DNA from 3 places in the Clostridium nitrophenolicum genome. Region 2 is predicted to be linked to each of the others. Evidence: riboswitches for the same ligand, from Rfam matches in the RefSeq annotation. Region 2 holds a riboswitch; each other region holds the start of a gene.
What was found. Region 2 has a riboswitch for cobalamin ahead of ACZ5N4_RS01740 (energy-coupling factor ABC transporter permease). Riboswitches for the same ligand answer to the same signal wherever they lie in the genome.
Positions count from the first base shown of each region.

Region 1 (5,947 bases), 280 kb from region 2:
TCTCATACAATTTATCTTCTGTATTTTCTAATTTTGTGCAATCCTCTGTTGAAAACATAACTCCATTAAAACCATCTACATTATTTAGAATATTAATTTTTATATTAAAATATTTAATCAGTAAATTTGTATTATCAGTATAGAAAAGAAATCGATCTAGAAATATTGTTTCCTTAGAAGAAAAAATATTCTTTAATCTGTTTGCTATAGAATTAAATAAATAGGAAAACTCATCAAAAAAGTTTTTTCCGATAATATCCTCACGATGAATACTAGTCATAGATTCTTGAGCGGAATTCCAAAGAATGATATCAAAGTTGTTATTTAAGACCACAATACCAACAGGGGTATTTTCTATAATATTTTCAAGCATATCGCTAGGATAACTTATATTATTGTTTTTCATAAAAGAGGAATAATATGAGTTAGACATTTCAACCTCCTTCTTAAGTAAAAATTCATATTGTTATATATTCTACATATATTCTACAAAATGATGTAAAATCCTTTCAAAATATTTAAGTTTAGGATATACTTAAATAAAAGCTTAATATGTTTTGTTATAAATTAATGATTTGAGTTTTATGCTGTTTTCAGACAATGCATAGATATTAGGTGAAGATATGGATCCGTGAAAATAAGTGTTTAATTATGATATATTTTTAACAGAAAAGTATTTTTTATTTTAATTATTTAGAAATTGTTGGTATAATAGTGATATTTAAGTAAGATTATTTTTTCACTTATATTTAAATACATAGAATGTGCAGGTGTGATTTATGGAAGAATGGCTTTTTAAAAAAGATAACTATGTACCACAAAATGATAAGGACAAGTTTATAGATAAAAGTATATTTTCTATACTTCATGTGTTATCCTTAATAAAGAGAAACTCTAAGATTAATAATGGTTTTATATATAATATTAATAGTGTTGTAAAGGTTTTATTTACAGTTTTAAATATAATATTTTTATCAATGTCAAAAAACTTTACATATATACTTTTAGTAGATGTATATTTTTTATTAATTTTAAGCTTATTAGATGTAGAAGACATAAAAAAGGTTTTATCTATAAGTTTAGTTGTTCCCTTATTTACGTTAGTAATGCTTGCACCTTCAATAATAATGGGAAATGTAAAAAATAGTATTTTATTAATCACAAAGGTAATTGGCACTATACTTATTGTTAATATCCTATCTTATACTACTAAATGGCATGATATAACAAAGGCACTAAAGCTTTTCTTTATACCAGATGTATTTATATTGGTTTTTGATATTACTATAAAATATATATACATTTTAGGTGAATTCTCATTAGAAATGTTTTATGCATTAAGGTTAAGATCTATTGGAAAAAATGATAATAAATATTCATCTGTAACAAGAATAATGGGTAATCTTTTTTTAAAGTCAAAAGAAATGGGCGATGAAATGTATTCAGCTATGGAATGTAGAGGGTTTACAGGAGAATATTCATCTTATACAAATTCAAAATTTGGTATCAAAGACTTGATATATGGCTCTGTCAATATGCTTGTTATATTGTTGTATTTTTATTTTGCTAGGATGTGATATTATGATTCAAATTAAAGATATTATCTTTAAATACAAAGATGCAGAAGTGTTAAAAAATATAAACGTAGATATTAAAGAAGGAGAATCAATTGCTTTAATAGGTCCAAATGGAAGTGGAAAATCAACTTTTTTGAAGTTATTAAATGGAATAATATTTGCGACAAAAGGAAAGTATTATTTTAACAGTGAAGAAATAGATAAAAAGAAAATGGAGAATAGTAATTTTAGTAAGCTTTTTCATAAAAAAGTTGGATTTGTATTTCAAAATTCTGATGCACAACTTTTTTGTTCAAATGTTTACGATGAAATAGCCTTTGGACCAAGACAAATGGGAATGGACGATAAGGAAGTAGACAGAAGAGTTTGTGACTGTTTGAGACTTCTTGATATTGAAGATCTAAAAGATAGAGAGCCATATAACTTAAGTGGTGGAGAGAAAAAAAGAGTTGCTATAGCTGCGGTACTTGCTTTAAATCCAGAAGTTTTAATTTTAGATGAACCTATGAATGCAATTGATCCAAAGGGAAAAAAGTTTTTGAGAGAGCTTATGATTAAACTAAATAACAGTGGAAAAACTATAATTTGTTCTACTCATGATTTTGAATATGTACAAGGTATCTTTAAGAGAGTGCTAGTGTTTGCCGAGGATCATAGTATTATAAGAGATGACAATTATGATATTGTAATTAATGATAATAGCTTTTTAATAGAAAATAACATAAAGTGAGAAAAAAGGCATTAGACATTGCTGAGGTTATTTTTATAAGTTATTATGGCTACATATTACAAATAGATATTATTGACATATATGTTGGGCTATAATAAACTAAGATTGAAAAATAAATATTACGAGTTTAGGTGCCTTTTAAAAGGTGAAAAGGGAATGCGGTTAAAGTCCGCAGCAGCCCCCGCTACTGTAATTGATGACGAACCTTCAGCATGCCACTCTTCATAAGAGGAAGGTGAAGGCGAGAATGATTCATGAGCCAGGAGACCTGCCTAGATGTGAGTAGTATAAGCTTTCGGAGGGAAAGTACTTTTAATATGATCACTTCCGGCTTAAGCCGGTTTTTTTATGTTAAAAGCAGCAAACTTTGGAAGTTTGCTGCTTAAATTTTTGAAAAAAATGATTATATGTAATTTGGTGTAAAAATGATTTAGCAATTAATGTATAATTGATAAAGCGGAATTTATATATACAAGAGGGGGATATATATTTATGGCAAAAATAATGATTCAAGGAACTGGATCTTCTGTAGGAAAAAGTATACTAGTGACGGCGTTATGCAGAATTTTTAAGCAGGATGGATATTCAGTTTGCCCGTTTAAAGCTCAAAATATGTCGTTAAATTCATACATAACTTTAGATGGCAAAGAAATGGGACGTGCTCAAGTACTACAAGCATATGCTGCAGGTCTTCAACCAGAAGCATATATGAATCCTATACTTTTGAAGCCTACATCAGATAAAAAGTGCCAAATCATAGTTAATGGTAAGGTTTACGGAAATAGCACAGCTATGGAATATCATAATATGAAACTAGAATTTAGAGATATGTTAAAAGATCATTTTGAAAGTATGGAACAAAAATTTGATATAATAGTAATGGAAGGCGCAGGAAGTCCTGCAGAAATAAATTTAAGAGACAGAGACATAGTAAACATGGGTATGGCGGAACTAGTTGATGCACCTGTAATTATAGCTGGTGATATAGATAAGGGAGGCGTTTTTGCATCACTTGCTGGTACAATGCTCTTATTTACTGAAGAAGAAAGAGCTAGAGTTAAGGGTACTATAATTAATAAATTTAGAGGAGATGTGGAGATATTAAAACCAGGTCTTACTATGCTAGAAGATATTATAAAAGTGACCTGTATGGGGGTAGTTCCACATTTTACCCTGGCATTGGAAGATGAAGATGGAGCAGTAGAATTTAATACTAAAATTACAGGTAATATTGATATCGCAGTAATTAAGTTGCCACATATTTCTAATTTTACTGACTTAGATGCTTTAAAAAGTGAGGAAGATGTTTCGGTAAGATTTGTAACTTCCGTAGAAGAACTAGGACATCCTGATCTTGTTATTATTCCAGGAAGCAAGAATACTATTGAAGATTTGCTTAAATTAAGAGCATGTGGATTGGAAAAAGCTATAAAGGATTATAGTAGAACTGGATTACTTATTGGTATATGTGGTGGTTATCAAATACTTGGAAAGGTTCTAAAGGATCCTTATGGTGTAGAAACAGATGTAAAAGAGACAGAAGGTATGGCAGTGCTAGATGTAGAAACTGTTTTTGAAGAAGAAAAAGTAACTACAAGAGTAAATGCTGAAAGTATGGAAAAGTTTAATGTGTATAAGAATGAGGAGTTAAAGGAAAATAGAAAACTAAATATTTATGGCTATGAAATTCATATGGGAATATGCAATTATGGTAAAAATGCAAAACCTTTATTTAAAATTATGGATAAAAACGGTGAAAAGGTTGAGCTTAATGATGGAGCTATAAATGAAGAAGGAAATATTATGGGAACTTATATACATGGAATCTTTGATGGAGTAGATTTTAGAGAATATATTCTAAATAAGATAAGGGTATCAAAAGGATTAGAGGTTAAAAAGTCAAGCACCTATGAAAGTCTTAGAGAAAAAGAGTTAGATAAGCTTGCTGACATTGTTAGGGAAAGCTTGGATATTAATAAAATCTACGAAGTAATGGGAATAAATAGTAATGGGAATAAATAAATTTTTGAGGTGAGAAATTTTGATTACATCTTTCCTTATGACCAATGTTTTAGACATATTGTTAGCCATGCTAATAGATTGGATAATTGGAGATCCTCATTGGTTTCCGCATCCAGTTATTTATATAGGCAAACTCATAGCTTATTTAGAAAAAAAGGGAAGAAAGCTGTGCAAAACTGATGCTGGCATTAAAGCTTTTGGAGGTCTTATCGTAGTAGTAGTTGCACTTATAAGCTTTATCATTCCATTTTTTATACTTGCCATAACAAAACATGTTTTATGGTTATATCATGTTTTAAATGTAATGATAATATGGACTACCCTTGCAGCTAAGTGTTTGAGCAGCGAAGCTAAAAATGTGTACTATGCATTAAAGAACAATGATTTAGAAGATGCTAGAATAAAACTTTCATATATAGTTGGAAGAGATACCAAGAGCCTTGGTGATAAAGAAATAATAAGAGCAGATGTAGAGACAGTAGCAGAAAATGCAGCAGATGGAGTAATTGCTCCGTTATTTTATGCCATAATTGGGGGAGCTCCTTTAGCAATGATGTATAAAGGTATTAACACAATGGACTCAATGCTTGGATATATGAATGAAAAGTATAAACACATTGGATTCTTTCCAGCAAAGGTAGATGATGTAGTTAACCTTATACCTGCAAGGCTTACAGGGTTACTTATCTGTATAGTTGCCTTTATTGTAAAGGGAAATCCAATTGAAAGTTTTAAAATAATGATAAGAGATAGAAAAAATCATAAAAGTCCTAATTGTGCTTATCCAGAAGGAGCTGCAGCAGGAGCTATGAGAATACAACTTGGAGGTACAAATATTTATTTTGGAGAAGTTGTATACAAACCAACTATTGGAGATAAGAAGCTGGATCTAAGTTTTGAGCATATAAATGACTGCATAAAGCTTATGTATGCCGCAGAAATACTGATGGTTGTAATGTATATCTTAGGAATATTAATGATTAAAGTTTAGTTATCAATAAATAAACATATGTTAATTACAGTAAAACATATAATACTAAAATAAATATACAGGAAGTGATTACATTGGAGCATGGAGGAGATGTTTATACAGAAGGTTTGTTCAAAGGCAAGAAACTAATTGATTTTAGCTCGAATATAAACCCTCTTGGGGTGCCGAAAAGCTTTAAAAATCATATAGAAGAAGCTTTGAACTCTGTGGAAAGATATCCAGACATACAATATAGGAAGCTGAAAGGTTATATTGTGGATTATATAAAATTTAGTAAAGATTATTTTGAAAATGAGCTAACCCATATAGAAACGGTAGACTCAAAATTATATGAGGATAGCATAGTACTAGGAAACGGAGCAGCAGAAATTATAGATTTATCAATAAGCTGTTTTAAAAGTGTATGTTTGACGGTACCATCTTTTGTAGAGTATGAAAAAAGCGCTCTAAAATGGGGATGTGATATAAAGTACTCCTTTTTAACAAAGAATTTAGAGTATGATTATGATGATATATATTTAAAGCTCAAGGAAACAGAGGCTTTAGTTATAGGAAATCCTAATAATCCCAATGGTTCAGTAATAGACAGGAATAAATTTAAAGAAATTATGGATTATTGTGAGAAGA
Region 1 covers NZ_AP042469.1:655,285-661,231, forward strand. Annotated here, with positions in the region: gene ACZ5N4_RS02960 (sensor histidine kinase) at 1-406, opposite strand, end outside; gene ACZ5N4_RS02965 (energy-coupling factor transporter transmembrane component T family protein) at 780-1,577, shown strand; gene ACZ5N4_RS02970 (energy-coupling factor ABC transporter ATP-binding protein) at 1,582-2,307, shown strand; cobalamin riboswitch at 2,420-2,597, shown strand; gene ACZ5N4_RS02975 (cobyric acid synthase) at 2,800-4,329, shown strand; gene cbiB (adenosylcobinamide-phosphate synthase CbiB) at 4,367-5,320, shown strand; gene ACZ5N4_RS02985 (pyridoxal phosphate-dependent aminotransferase) at 5,395-5,947, shown strand, end outside.
Region 1: it holds a riboswitch for cobalamin, as region 2 does, so the genes downstream of both, ACZ5N4_RS02975 (cobyric acid synthase) here and ACZ5N4_RS01740 (energy-coupling factor ABC transporter permease) in region 2, are expected to answer to the same signal.

Region 2 (5,947 bases):
AACAGAGGAAGAATGTAAAATCATATTAGAAGGATTAAATTCAATACTTTCAGATATAGAAAATGGAAACCTTGAAATAGAAGGTGACTACGAAGATATTCATAGTTTTGTTGAAATGAATCTTATACAAAGAATAGGTCAGGTTGGAAAGAAACTGCATACATCTAGAAGCAGAAATGATCAGGTAGCAGTAGACTTAAGACTGTATGCAAAAGGAAAAGCTTTTGAAGTGATTGAAAATATTGAAGCACTTCAAGATACAATAGTAAAGCTAGGACAAGAAAATAACTGTATAATGCCAGGATATACTCATCTTCAAAGGGCGCAGGTAGTAACTTTTAAGCATCACATTATGGCTTATTACAATATGCTTATGAGAGATAAAAAGAGAGTACTAAATGCCATTGAGATATTAGATGAAAGTCCATTAGGATGCTGTGCGTTAGCTGGAACAACTCATAATATAGATAGAAGTTTTACTGCTAAAGAATTAGGTTTTAAAAAGTCAGTAGATAATTTTTTAGATGGAGTAAGTGATAGAGATTATGTTATAGAGTTGTTGTCCTGTTTTTCTATAATGATGATGCATTTAAGTCGCTTAAGCGAAGAATTAATCTTGTGGAGCAGTAAAGAGTTTGACTTCATTGAAATAGATGATGAATTCTCAACTGGAAGCAGCATTATGCCTCAGAAAAAAAATCCAGATGCTGCAGAGCTTATAAGAGGTAAAACCGGGAGAGTATACGGATCACTCATAGCACTGCTTACCACTATGAAAGGCATTCCCCTTGCCTATAACAAGGATATGCAGGAAGATAAAGAACAGTTTTTTAACTCCTTAGATACGATATTAAGCTGTTTAAAAATTATGAGAGGTATGCTCTCCTCATTAAAAGTTAAAAAAGAAAATACTTTTAATGCAGTTAAAAAAGGATTCCTTAACGCTACAGAAGCAGCAGACTATCTTGTAAATAAAGGAATGCCTTTTAGAGATGCACATAAAGTAATAGGGGAAATAGTACTTTATTGTGAAGGAAAAAATAAAGCTATAGAGGATATATACTTAGAGGAGCTAAAGAAATTCAGCGAATTATTTGATGAGGATGTATATGAATTTATAGACTACGGCAATACTTTAAACAGAGGCATTAAAGTGGAGCTCAAATAATATTGCCCCAAATTTTTATTAAATTAAATATAGAAAGAGGAAAGGCTTTTATAAGACTTTCCTCTTTCCTTTTTAGAGATATTTTAAATTTAAATAACTATTTAACTTCTCCTGGATCTCTAGTTCTGTCTCTATCTCTTCCGAAAAATGAAAGAGCATATAATCCTGCTATGCCAACAAGTGCGTATACTATTCTGCTAAATGAAGACATTGTGCCGAATAATGAATCTACTAAGTTAAACTGAAAGAATCCTATTAGTCCCCAGTTTATAGCACCTATAACAACTAATATTAGTGCAATAACATCTAGTGTTCTCATATTCACATCTCCTTTATAATTTTGTACAACAATAGTATTCGCAAATTTTTAAAAAATATAAGTAAAGAATAAAAAAAGGGAAAAAATTTCCCTAAAATTATAATTTATTTATCTAATATATTAAGTTCCATATTTCTATCAATTGATTGAACTAAAGATATGAATGTATCTGTTCTCTGAATGCCTTCTACTGACTGAATTTTATTCATTAACAAGTTTTGAAGATCAGTAATGTTTTTACAGATAACCTTTACAAAGATTGAGTATTGGCCAGTAGTATAATGGAGCTCAACAATTTCTCTTACTAATTTCAATTGATCAAGTACAAAATTGTAGGATCTAGCTTTGTCGAGATAAATTCCAATGAAGCAGCAGACATCGTAACCCAGCTTTGAATTATCCACTATAAGTTTTGTGCCTTTTATGATACCGATATCTTCCATTTTTTTCATTCTAACATGAATAGTTCCTCCACTTACATGGCATTGTCTTGCTATTTCTAAAAATGGTGTTCTTGAGTCCTTGATAAGTATATCCAAAATTTGAAGATCCAAATCGTCTAATCCATTAACCTTTAAATTCATTTATTACCACTCCTCATTTATTGTATAACATGCTTTCAATAATTGGCATAATATTAACAAAGTAAGTAATTTTATTATAACAGAAATTTTTGTTAATTTGATGAACTAAATGTTATTGTATTAATAAAAAAATACTTTTATTAATATTAATGTTTATTTGAAGATAAGTATAATATTTAGTATAGTCATTTAATAATATTTTAATATACTATAAAAATATTTCAATATCATTATAACGCAATTATGAAAAAATTACAGTAATACTTAACAAGCTATTTATAAAGGTATTGCTATAAATTTAAAAGTGTATAATAATAGAAGTAATATATACTAATTCAAAGGGGGAAAATAAAATGCCATTATGGTTACAAGTTATCTTTCAAATTTTATTTTTTGTAATTATATTCTTAGTAGTTTATAATCAATTAAAAATCCATGTGTTATCAAAATTACATCCAAATAAGTGGCTGATTTTGGGATTAGCTATAGCGGCATTCTTTGTACCAACTATGATAGCTGCATATTTTAAATATAATATAAATGGCACTGTATGGCAGTATGTTCAATCGGCGATATTCATAGTACTGTTTTTATGGTTTGTAGATTTGAGAAGTGGAGCTATATATAATACAGCTAATAGAGGATCAAGAAATACAAAAAATAGTAAAAGTAATGTTGTTATAAAGCCTAAAGCTAAACCAAATAGAGCAAAAAATAATCAAAAGAAGTAATTGTAAGAAGTTTCTAGTATTTACTAGGAACTTTTTATTTTTATATAGATAAGTATAGTGCATCCAATCACTTGGTTGAATGCTTTTAAATGAATATAAGTATTAAATTCTATAGGAAATAAGAATTCTAGATAATTTCAGGTTGAGATATGTCGAATGATGTTTGATATAATGTCGAAAAAAATATTTTTTGAAAATATATTGACTGATTATGCAATTAATGTTATTATAATATTGTAAATGAAGTCGAAAAGCATCAATGAGACACCGGGTTTTATTGATGTTAATAAGCTTTTCATTAAACAATATCCCCTATTTAGCCGCATGCTCCCCCATGTAGGCTTTTTTTTTATTTAAATATAGTGATTTTGTATTTTTAATACAAAATCACTATATTTTTTTCTAGGCTAGCTAACTTCTTGTACATTATTATTTTTAATATTACGCTTTCTACCAATATAATATCCTACAAAGCCTGCGCCTGCAGCAGCTTGAAATGCAAATAGAAAACTTTCTACTTCACCAGATGGTGGCTCCCAAATGTGATTAAACCAAGGCGTATATTCTTTATTTACTTCAGAAATTACTCCTTCTATTTGATCATCAGCTCCTCCAAACTCGCCTTTAGAGCCTATGATAAAAGAACCTACGATAAGTATAATGCAAAAAGAAATAAGTAATAGATTTTTCCTTTTCATATTAAATCACCTCGTTTAATGATAGTAATTCGCTCTTTGAATGTTTCTCTATAAACTCAAATATCATAACTGTCACTATTCCTTCAACTATAGCTAGTGGAAGCTGAGTTACTGCAAATATAGAAACAAATTTTATAAAAGATATAAACACTCCGCCATCTTTAGCAGGAAAAGAAAGTGCAAGCTGAACTGATGTTATAAAGTATGTAGCAAGATCACCAATACTAGCTGCTAAAAATACTGCAATTTTTTTGTTTTTATGTTTTAGAAGCCTATATATTGTATAAGATACTATTGGACCTGCTATACCCATTGAAAAAGTATTTGCACCAAGGGTTGTGATACCTCCATGGGCAAGGAATATAGCTTGAAAGGTTAGTACTAATACACCAATAACAGCCATCACAAATGGACCAAAAATAATTGCGCCAAAACCGGTACCTGTAGGATGAGAGCAGCTTCCTGTAACTGATGGAATCTTCATCGCTGAAAGTACAAAAGAATATGCAGCTACAAGGCCAAGAAGCATTTTTATGTCTTTGTTTCTTAATGTAGCTTTTCTTATGTCTCTCATACCTAAAATAAAAAATGGAGCAGAGAGTATAAAATAGAATATGCACCAGCTAGGAGGTAAAAATCCTTCGGAAATGTGCATTGCATAAGCTATTGATGGAACTGAAAGCACCAATGCCAATACATAAATAAATAATAGTCTTTTTTTCATTAATGATTCCCCCTTAATTAATTTTTAAATAAATAAAATCCCTTTAACTTACGTTAAAGGGATTAAATAACTTATCTAAATCAATAATAAAACCTAAAAAAGCAACAGATGTTAACTATTTTTAGTTAAATTATAGCATTCAGTAACAATTATTCACCTTATATCCACGTAAGGTTAAAGAATAACAAACAATATAGGCAGGTCTCCTGACTCAAGTATCATCATTCTTATAAGCCTTCCCAGACTACGCCAGTGGCATTATTATAAGAACTTCTCTCTTACAGTGGCGGGACCGTGAGGGATTTTCACCCAACTTCCCTATTAAGCAGTGTATTAACTGCACCTATATTTTATTAAATTTTTAACAATAATTACTTTCCTGCTAATTTTAACATAAATGTTTATTTAAGACAAGCTTAAAATAGTTTTAATAGGTATGTTATTCATGAACAATAAGTTCAAATACATCTGGTCTTGAGTAATGACCAACTACATCAAAATCTATTCTGCTTTGTACAACTTCATCTAATTCTAAGTCAGCAATTAAAATTTCTTCTCTATTATAAACAGGCTCAACTACATATTTTCCAAAAGGATTAACTATACAGCTGCCGCCAGGGCACATAACTTCTGGCTGAGACTCTAATTCATGATAGTAGTTTAGATCTGTCGGATACATGTTTTTTTCAACATATTGATTACATCCGATTACAAAACATCTGCCTTCTAAGGCTATATGCCTCATAGTACACTGCCATTCTTCTCTTGAATCTGCTGTAGGAGCAATATAAATAGTTACGCCTTTAGAATATAAGGCCATACGAGCTAATGGCATGTAGTTTTCCCAACATATTAATGAACCCATTTTGCCATAAGGTGTGTCTAATACTGTGAGAGTACTTCCATCACCTTCCCCCCAAATACAGCGCTCTGTGCCTGTAGGTTTAAGTTTTCTATGTTTCCCTAAAAGTTTTCCATCAGGTCCAAAGAACAGGTTTGTGCAGTAAAGAGTATTATTTAGTCCTTCACCATCTTTTTCTATAACTCCTATAGATAAATATACTCCAGCTTCTTGGGCTGCTTTTCCGAGAATGTCTGTAACATCACTAGGTACTGATACAGAATTTTCATAGTAACGCTGCCAATCTTTACGTCCTTCCATTGTTCTGCTGCCGACAACAAATCCAAAGGAAAGTCCTCTTGGATAAGCGGAAATGAATGCTTCAGGAAAAACTACTATGTTTGCACCTTTTTTTCCTGCTTCTTTGATTAAAGCTAAAGTCTTTTCAACAGTAGCGTCAAGATCCATAATAACAGGAGCCGCTTGGACTGCCGCAACTCTCACAATTTTGATAGCATTTTTCATATTAACATCCCCTTTAAACTTAGTAAACATTTATTATAAATTCATACTATTATAGTATAATTAAAGTATCAACAAACAAAATTTATAACTGTTATAGTACAAAATTAAGGGAGCTGTTTAAATTGCTAAAATATCAGCTGATTGTTCAATATATTAAAAATGAGATTTTAAATGGAAATCTTACAGCAAAGAAAAAGTTGCCTTCTCTAAGAAGTATATCTCAATTATTTGGATGTAGTATCGGTACTGTTTTAAAAGCCTATAATGAGCTCGAAAAGGAACATATCATTTATTCATTATCCAAAAGTGGGTATTATGTACTAGAAAGTGATTTTTCTAGTGATAATTCTTTTGAAA
Region 2 covers NZ_AP042469.1:375,990-381,936, forward strand. Annotated here, with positions in the region: gene argH (argininosuccinate lyase) at 1-1,168, shown strand, start outside; gene ACZ5N4_RS01720 (DUF378 domain-containing protein) at 1,266-1,487, opposite strand; gene ACZ5N4_RS01725 (Lrp/AsnC ligand binding domain-containing protein) at 1,592-2,071, opposite strand; gene ACZ5N4_RS01730 (hypothetical protein) at 2,425-2,802, shown strand; gene ACZ5N4_RS01735 (energy-coupling factor ABC transporter substrate-binding protein) at 3,210-3,500, opposite strand; gene ACZ5N4_RS01740 (energy-coupling factor ABC transporter permease) at 3,502-4,224, opposite strand; cobalamin riboswitch at 4,404-4,586, opposite strand; gene ACZ5N4_RS01745 (carbon-nitrogen hydrolase family protein) at 4,664-5,590, opposite strand; gene ACZ5N4_RS01750 (aminotransferase-like domain-containing protein) at 5,713-5,947, shown strand, end outside.

Region 3 (5,947 bases), 950 kb from region 2:
ATACAATTCTTTCAACTTCCTGTCTATTAAATACCATAATTATAGAAAGTAATGAGGATAACAAAAAATTCATAGATATACCAGCCAAAAGCAATGTATTTGTAGGAATTTTATTTTTAACTCTTGCTATATTATATACTAAGACAGTTGTTAAAATTGAACCTAAGAATGCTGTTATAGTAATAGCAGATGACCCTAAAAAGGATGATTCAAAACCTAATACAAATCCAATAGCAGCTCCAACAGCAGCTCCAGAGGATATACCAAGTACATATGGGTCTGCCATTGGATTTTTAAATATAGCTTGAAAAGATAGTCCAACTGTAGATAATCCCATACCTACAAGAGCTGCTAACATTATTCTAGGTAATCTTATCTTTAATATAATCAATCTATGGTTCTCTGGTATTCCAGCTAATGATATAAACTTATTAATTATAGGTACTTTATTTAAAATAATGCATAGGCTCTCTTTAATCGGTATATCAGCAGAACCTAAAGTAGTTGCTGTAATAATAATTAAAAATAAAATAATTATAAAAACGCAAAACATTAACTTAAAGTGTTTTTTGTTTTGAGTAAAATTCATAAATAAGTTCCTTCCATTTATTATTTAAAGGCTTCAGGGTGGATTATTTTTGCCAATGCTTCTAAACCATCTGCCAATCTTGGACCTTGTCTGTTAATAATATCTTCATCTATTTCAAAAAGTTTATTCTTTTTTACTACATCTAACTCCTTATAGCCCTCAGTATTTTTAATTCCTTCTTTTGAGTCAAATTTATTTGAGCATATAAGTATTTCAGGATTTTTTTCTATAAGTTTTTCAACGCTATATTTCCAACCATTTGTATCAGCTGCTGCATTTTTCCCTCCTGCCATTTCAATCATTTTTCCTATGAAAGTATCTTTACCAGCGGTAAAGTCTCCGCCTTTTCCAAAACCTACTACATAATATACTGAAGGGGTATTTTTACCTTTAACTTTTTCTTGTACATCTTTTATCTTTTGTTTCATTCCTAAAACAATATCAGCTGCCTTTTGATTTGCATTAAGTACTTTACCAGTGTTTTTTATAATATCATAGGTACCTTCAAAACTTTCGCTTCCCGATAATACAAGAACTTTTATATTAATCTCTTCTAGTTTTTTTAAGTCTTCTTTTGTAATGGGATTAGAAGCTATAACTAAATCAGGTTTTAATTCCGCAATTTTTTCTATATTGGGATCCATTAAGCTTCCTATAGATTGAATCTTACTTACCTCTTTTGGATATGTACAAAAGTCAGTTCTTCCGATAAGTAGCTTTTGCTTATCAAGTGCATAAATGGTTTCTGTAATATTAGGTGCTATTGATATAATTTTTGTAGGCTCTTTTTCTATAGTTACCTCTCTATTAAATGAGTCCTTTATTTTAAGTGGATAAGTTGTATTACTTACAATTTCATTCTGTTCCTTATTTTCTTTTGAAGTTAATGAATTATCTTTGTTATTACAACCAACTAAAGAGAAAATTAGTATAAAGAGAGCTAATAGTAAACAGTTTTTCTTTAAATTTGACATTTTATGTCCCTCCTATTTTTTATTGAATTCAAGTGTCTAGGTAAAACTAAATTTTTCACCAAAATAAAAAACCATTATCAAGCAGATAACGGTTTTGTAAGTAAAAAAATACCCACTACTACCAGCCTATCCGCGTAAGCCTATTAGTGCTTAAAAGTTTTAGGCAGGTCTCCTGACTCTGATTCATCATGTATTGACGCCTTCCCTGTTACCAAGTGACATAAATGTCGATACACTCCTCATTACAGTGGCGGGACCGTATGAGATTTTCACTCATTTCCCTTTTAAACTTATTTAATGCTTTTAGCATATAACAAGTACCTAAAATTCATTATTAACTTTAATATAAGTATACCACTTATTAGCCTATCTTTCACCTAACTTTAAGTTTGGTATTGCATTTAAAGTCAATGGTGCTACATTTCCCTTCATATATTCAAAATAAGCCGCACTTCCTATCATAGCTGCATTATCTGTACAAAGTACAAATTCTGGGAATAATACATCTATATTATCCTTTCTTCCTGCACTAATTAAGGTTTCTCTAAGACAACTATTTGCAGCAACACCACCAGCTACTGCTATTTTATTCACCTTTTTTAATTTACAAGCTTTCATAGCATTATCAACTAAAAAATCTACTACTGCTTTTTGAAAAGATGCAGCTACATCTGCCTTATTTATCTCTTCTTTTTTCATCTCCATCTGGTTTAAGTAATTTAATACAGCAGATTTAACACCACTAAATGAAAAATCTAAAGATTTATCATCATGAAAATTAGCTCTTGGAAACTTTATAGCCTGTGGATTTCCTTCTTTGGATAGCTTATCAATTTTAGGACCTCCAGGATATCCAAGTCCAATAGCTCTAGCAACTTTATCATAAGCTTCCCCTGCAGCATCATCCCTTGTTTGCCCTAGTACTTCAAACTCACCATAATCCTTCATATATACTATAAAAGTATGACCTCCAGATACTACTAGACAAACAAAAGGTGGCTTCAATTCTTTATATTGAATAAAGTTTGCACTTATGTGCCCCTCTATATGATTAACACCTATTAAAGGTTTCTTTAATGCATAAGCTAATCCCTTAGCATATTGTAATCCTACTAAAAGCGCCCCTACAAGTCCTGGACCATAAGTTACGCCAATAGCGTCTATCTCATCTAAAGTAACTCCTGCCTTGTCAAGTGCCTCTTGAACAACAAATCCTATAGCCTCTACGTGCTTTCGTGAAGCTACTTCTGGCACAACTCCTCCAAATTTAGTATGTATATCTATCTGAGATGATATTATATTTGATAAAACTTCTCTACCGTTAACCACTACTGCTGCCGAAGTTTCATCACAGCTGGTCTCTATAGCAAGTATCTTTATATCTTCACTCATTGAATTTACCTCACTTTTTAGTTATTACAAATTCCAACAATTATTATACTTTATACAAAAATTATAATCAACGTTATATGTATATGATATAATTATTAGTAAAGCGAAACTACATAGAGAAACTAACTAGAAAGTTAACTTTCGGTCTAGTACCCCTATAGAAGGAGTAAGTTATGAAGCAAAATTATGCAAAGGTTATAGTAAAAGGTTCTCCAATATCTAAGTCAAACTTTAAGCTTTTTAATGTAAACGGAAGAGCTATACTTCCATTTAACTCTGGAAAATATCATGATAGATATGCTCTTTATGAGGAGGAAATAGCCTATGCTACTAGAGCTCAGAATCCTAATGTTGTACTCTCTGAATCTTTAATAGCAATATTAAAAGTATATTATAAAAGTGAAAAGAGACATCCTGATACTAATAATATTACAAAAAGTATTTTTGACGGTATTGAAAAAAGTGGGCTAATTATAAATGATGCTCAAATAAGGAGAATTATAATAGAAGAATTTTATGATAGAGAAAATCCTAGATTTGAGTTAGAACTTTTTGGAGAAAGCAGTTATTCTATTGATTATAAAATAAATCCTAAAGAAAATAAGGACAATCCAATAGAGTACTCTCCTCCATCAAACAAAAAACTAAAATTGCCTTCATCTTCAAAGGCTTGTAAATCTAATTCAGACGATAATATATTTCACTGTGAAATATGTAATAAAATTATAAAAAAATCTGACTGCATTACCGCTAACAAAGGTAAAACATTAATATGTAAAAGCTGTTTTAAGAACTTGTTCTAGCTCCTATTATTATAATCTTATATGTAAAATCTAATAGGATTTCTAAGTTAAATTTCTACTTAGAAACTCCTATTCTTTAAAAAATTCATCTATTATCTTTTCTGCCATTCTTTTTTGTATAGTTGATTTAATAACCAAAGATAATACAGTTACAATCAGCTTGTTTATATCCTTATCATTGCAATCTACTAGTTTTTCTTCCTCAGTAAACATATTATCAAAAGTACTTTTAAAATCTTCAACTTCCTTTTTCTCTATATCTAAAAACTCGTTATATATGCTCAGTAAATTACCATCACAATCTTCTTCCGACTTTATCATATCTACCAAAGGTGAAAAAAGGGTTTGTATATCATTTATTGATAGTATCTGTTTTAGATGATATGTAAGAATTATTAATACCATATGCTGTCTAGAATATTTCTTTTTTTTAGGAGGCATTAAAATACCAGCCTTAGTATAGTTATTTATCATAGTCTTAGTTAAAGTTACTTCTTTTTCATTTCTCTTTAAATAAGAAAGTTTTTCATCTATAAATGTAGTCACTTGATCCATATATAAATCTATATCCGGTATATTAGAATACTTCAACTGTTCAAATGAACATATTTCATCTAATAGCCTCGATATTTTTTCTTCATCCATCTTAACATCCTCTTTCCATATTTATGTATAAGCTTTTCTTTATATATTATAATCTTATATTATATAGCTATACAATACAATTATAAAAGAGCTGATACAAACTATACGTGTATCAGCTCTTTTAAACACTAAGCTATTTTGTTAATTTTTTTTAAAGCCTCATCTACTTTTCTAGTAGCAACTATATTAACACCTGTACCCAATATATTCTCAACTATTACATCTCCAATATTTATAGGTGCTTTAACCACTATTCCTTTCAAAGCTTTTATGCAATCAAATATTTTTTCCTTTGGTATATCTGTTTCAGTCTTCACAGGAACTACCCCTATTTCTCCGCCTTCGACATAAACTGAAGAGGTTACAATTCTTGTAGGATTAGTACATTCCTTCTTAGCATAATCTTCGCCTCTTTTGCATGTATTTCCTGTAACTTCAACAACTTCTTTTCCATCTAATTTAACTTGAAGCTGGCAACCTATAGGACAACCGATACATATTAAATCTCTCATAGATATATTCACTACTCCTTTTCTACTTTAATAATAATTTTTCTGCATTCAGGGTATTTATTTATTACATCCTTAGAAAGCTTCACTGTTTCCATTTCTCCTGGAGTAAGTATTCTTTTCTTTATATGCATCTCTCTAGTGTCATCAAAATATACTGATATATAATTATCTTTAAATACATCTCCAACTCTAAATCTTATTTCTAAGTTTTTCTCTATATTTTCAGGATTTACGTATTTTGGCACAGTATATCTTACTCCACCTGTAGCAACTATCTCTATTTTTTTGCCATCAAATCTCTTGCCTTTTACATATTTAGCAGCGTTTCTTCCTGCACTATAGCTTTCCACCGTAACATTGTCAACTAAATCATGAACATGTAGGACATTACCACAAGCAAAAATCCCTTCGATGTTTGTCTCAAGGCTTTCATCCACTTCTGGACCGCCAGTTATAGCTGATAACTTAACATCAGCAGTTCTGGATAACTCATTTTCTGGAAGAAGTCCTACAGATAGAAGCAGCGTATCACAAGGTATAAATTCCTCTGTACCTTTTATAGGATTTCTATTTCCATCAACAGCTGCAATAGTTACCCCTTCAACTCTTTCCTTGCCTTTTATATCTATAACCGTATAACTTAACTTTAACGGTATATCAAAATCATCAAGACACTGAACAATATTTCTCTTAAGTCCACCTGAATAAGACATAAGCTCAACTACAGCTTTAACCTTTGCACCTTCAAGTGTCATTCTTCTTGCCATTATTAGCCCTATATCTCCCGAACCTAATATAACAACTTCTTTACCTGGCATATATCCTTCTATATTTACAAACTTTTGAGCAGCTCCTGCTGTATATATACCTGCACATCTGCTTCCTGGTATATTTATCGCTCCTCTTGGTCTTTCTCTACATCCCATAGCAAGTATAACAGCCTTAGCTTTTAATTCCAATATTCCGTCCTCTTCGTTAACAGCTGTAATAACTTTATTTTCATTTAGATCTAATACCATAGTATTCAATTTA
Region 3 covers NZ_AP042469.1:5,196,866-5,202,812, forward strand. Annotated here, with positions in the region: gene ACZ5N4_RS24655 (FecCD family ABC transporter permease) at 1-589, opposite strand, end outside; gene ACZ5N4_RS24660 (ABC transporter substrate-binding protein) at 610-1,563, opposite strand; cobalamin riboswitch at 1,709-1,903, opposite strand; gene tsaD (tRNA (adenosine(37)-N6)-threonylcarbamoyltransferase complex transferase subunit TsaD) at 1,930-2,955, opposite strand; gene ACZ5N4_RS24670 (RusA family crossover junction endodeoxyribonuclease) at 3,129-3,758, shown strand; gene ACZ5N4_RS24675 (DUF1836 domain-containing protein) at 3,828-4,403, opposite strand; gene ACZ5N4_RS24680 (DUF1667 domain-containing protein) at 4,532-4,915, opposite strand; gene ACZ5N4_RS24685 (NAD(P)/FAD-dependent oxidoreductase) at 4,927-5,947, opposite strand, start outside.
Region 3: it holds a riboswitch for cobalamin, as region 2 does, so the genes downstream of both, ACZ5N4_RS24660 (ABC transporter substrate-binding protein) here and ACZ5N4_RS01740 (energy-coupling factor ABC transporter permease) in region 2, are expected to answer to the same signal.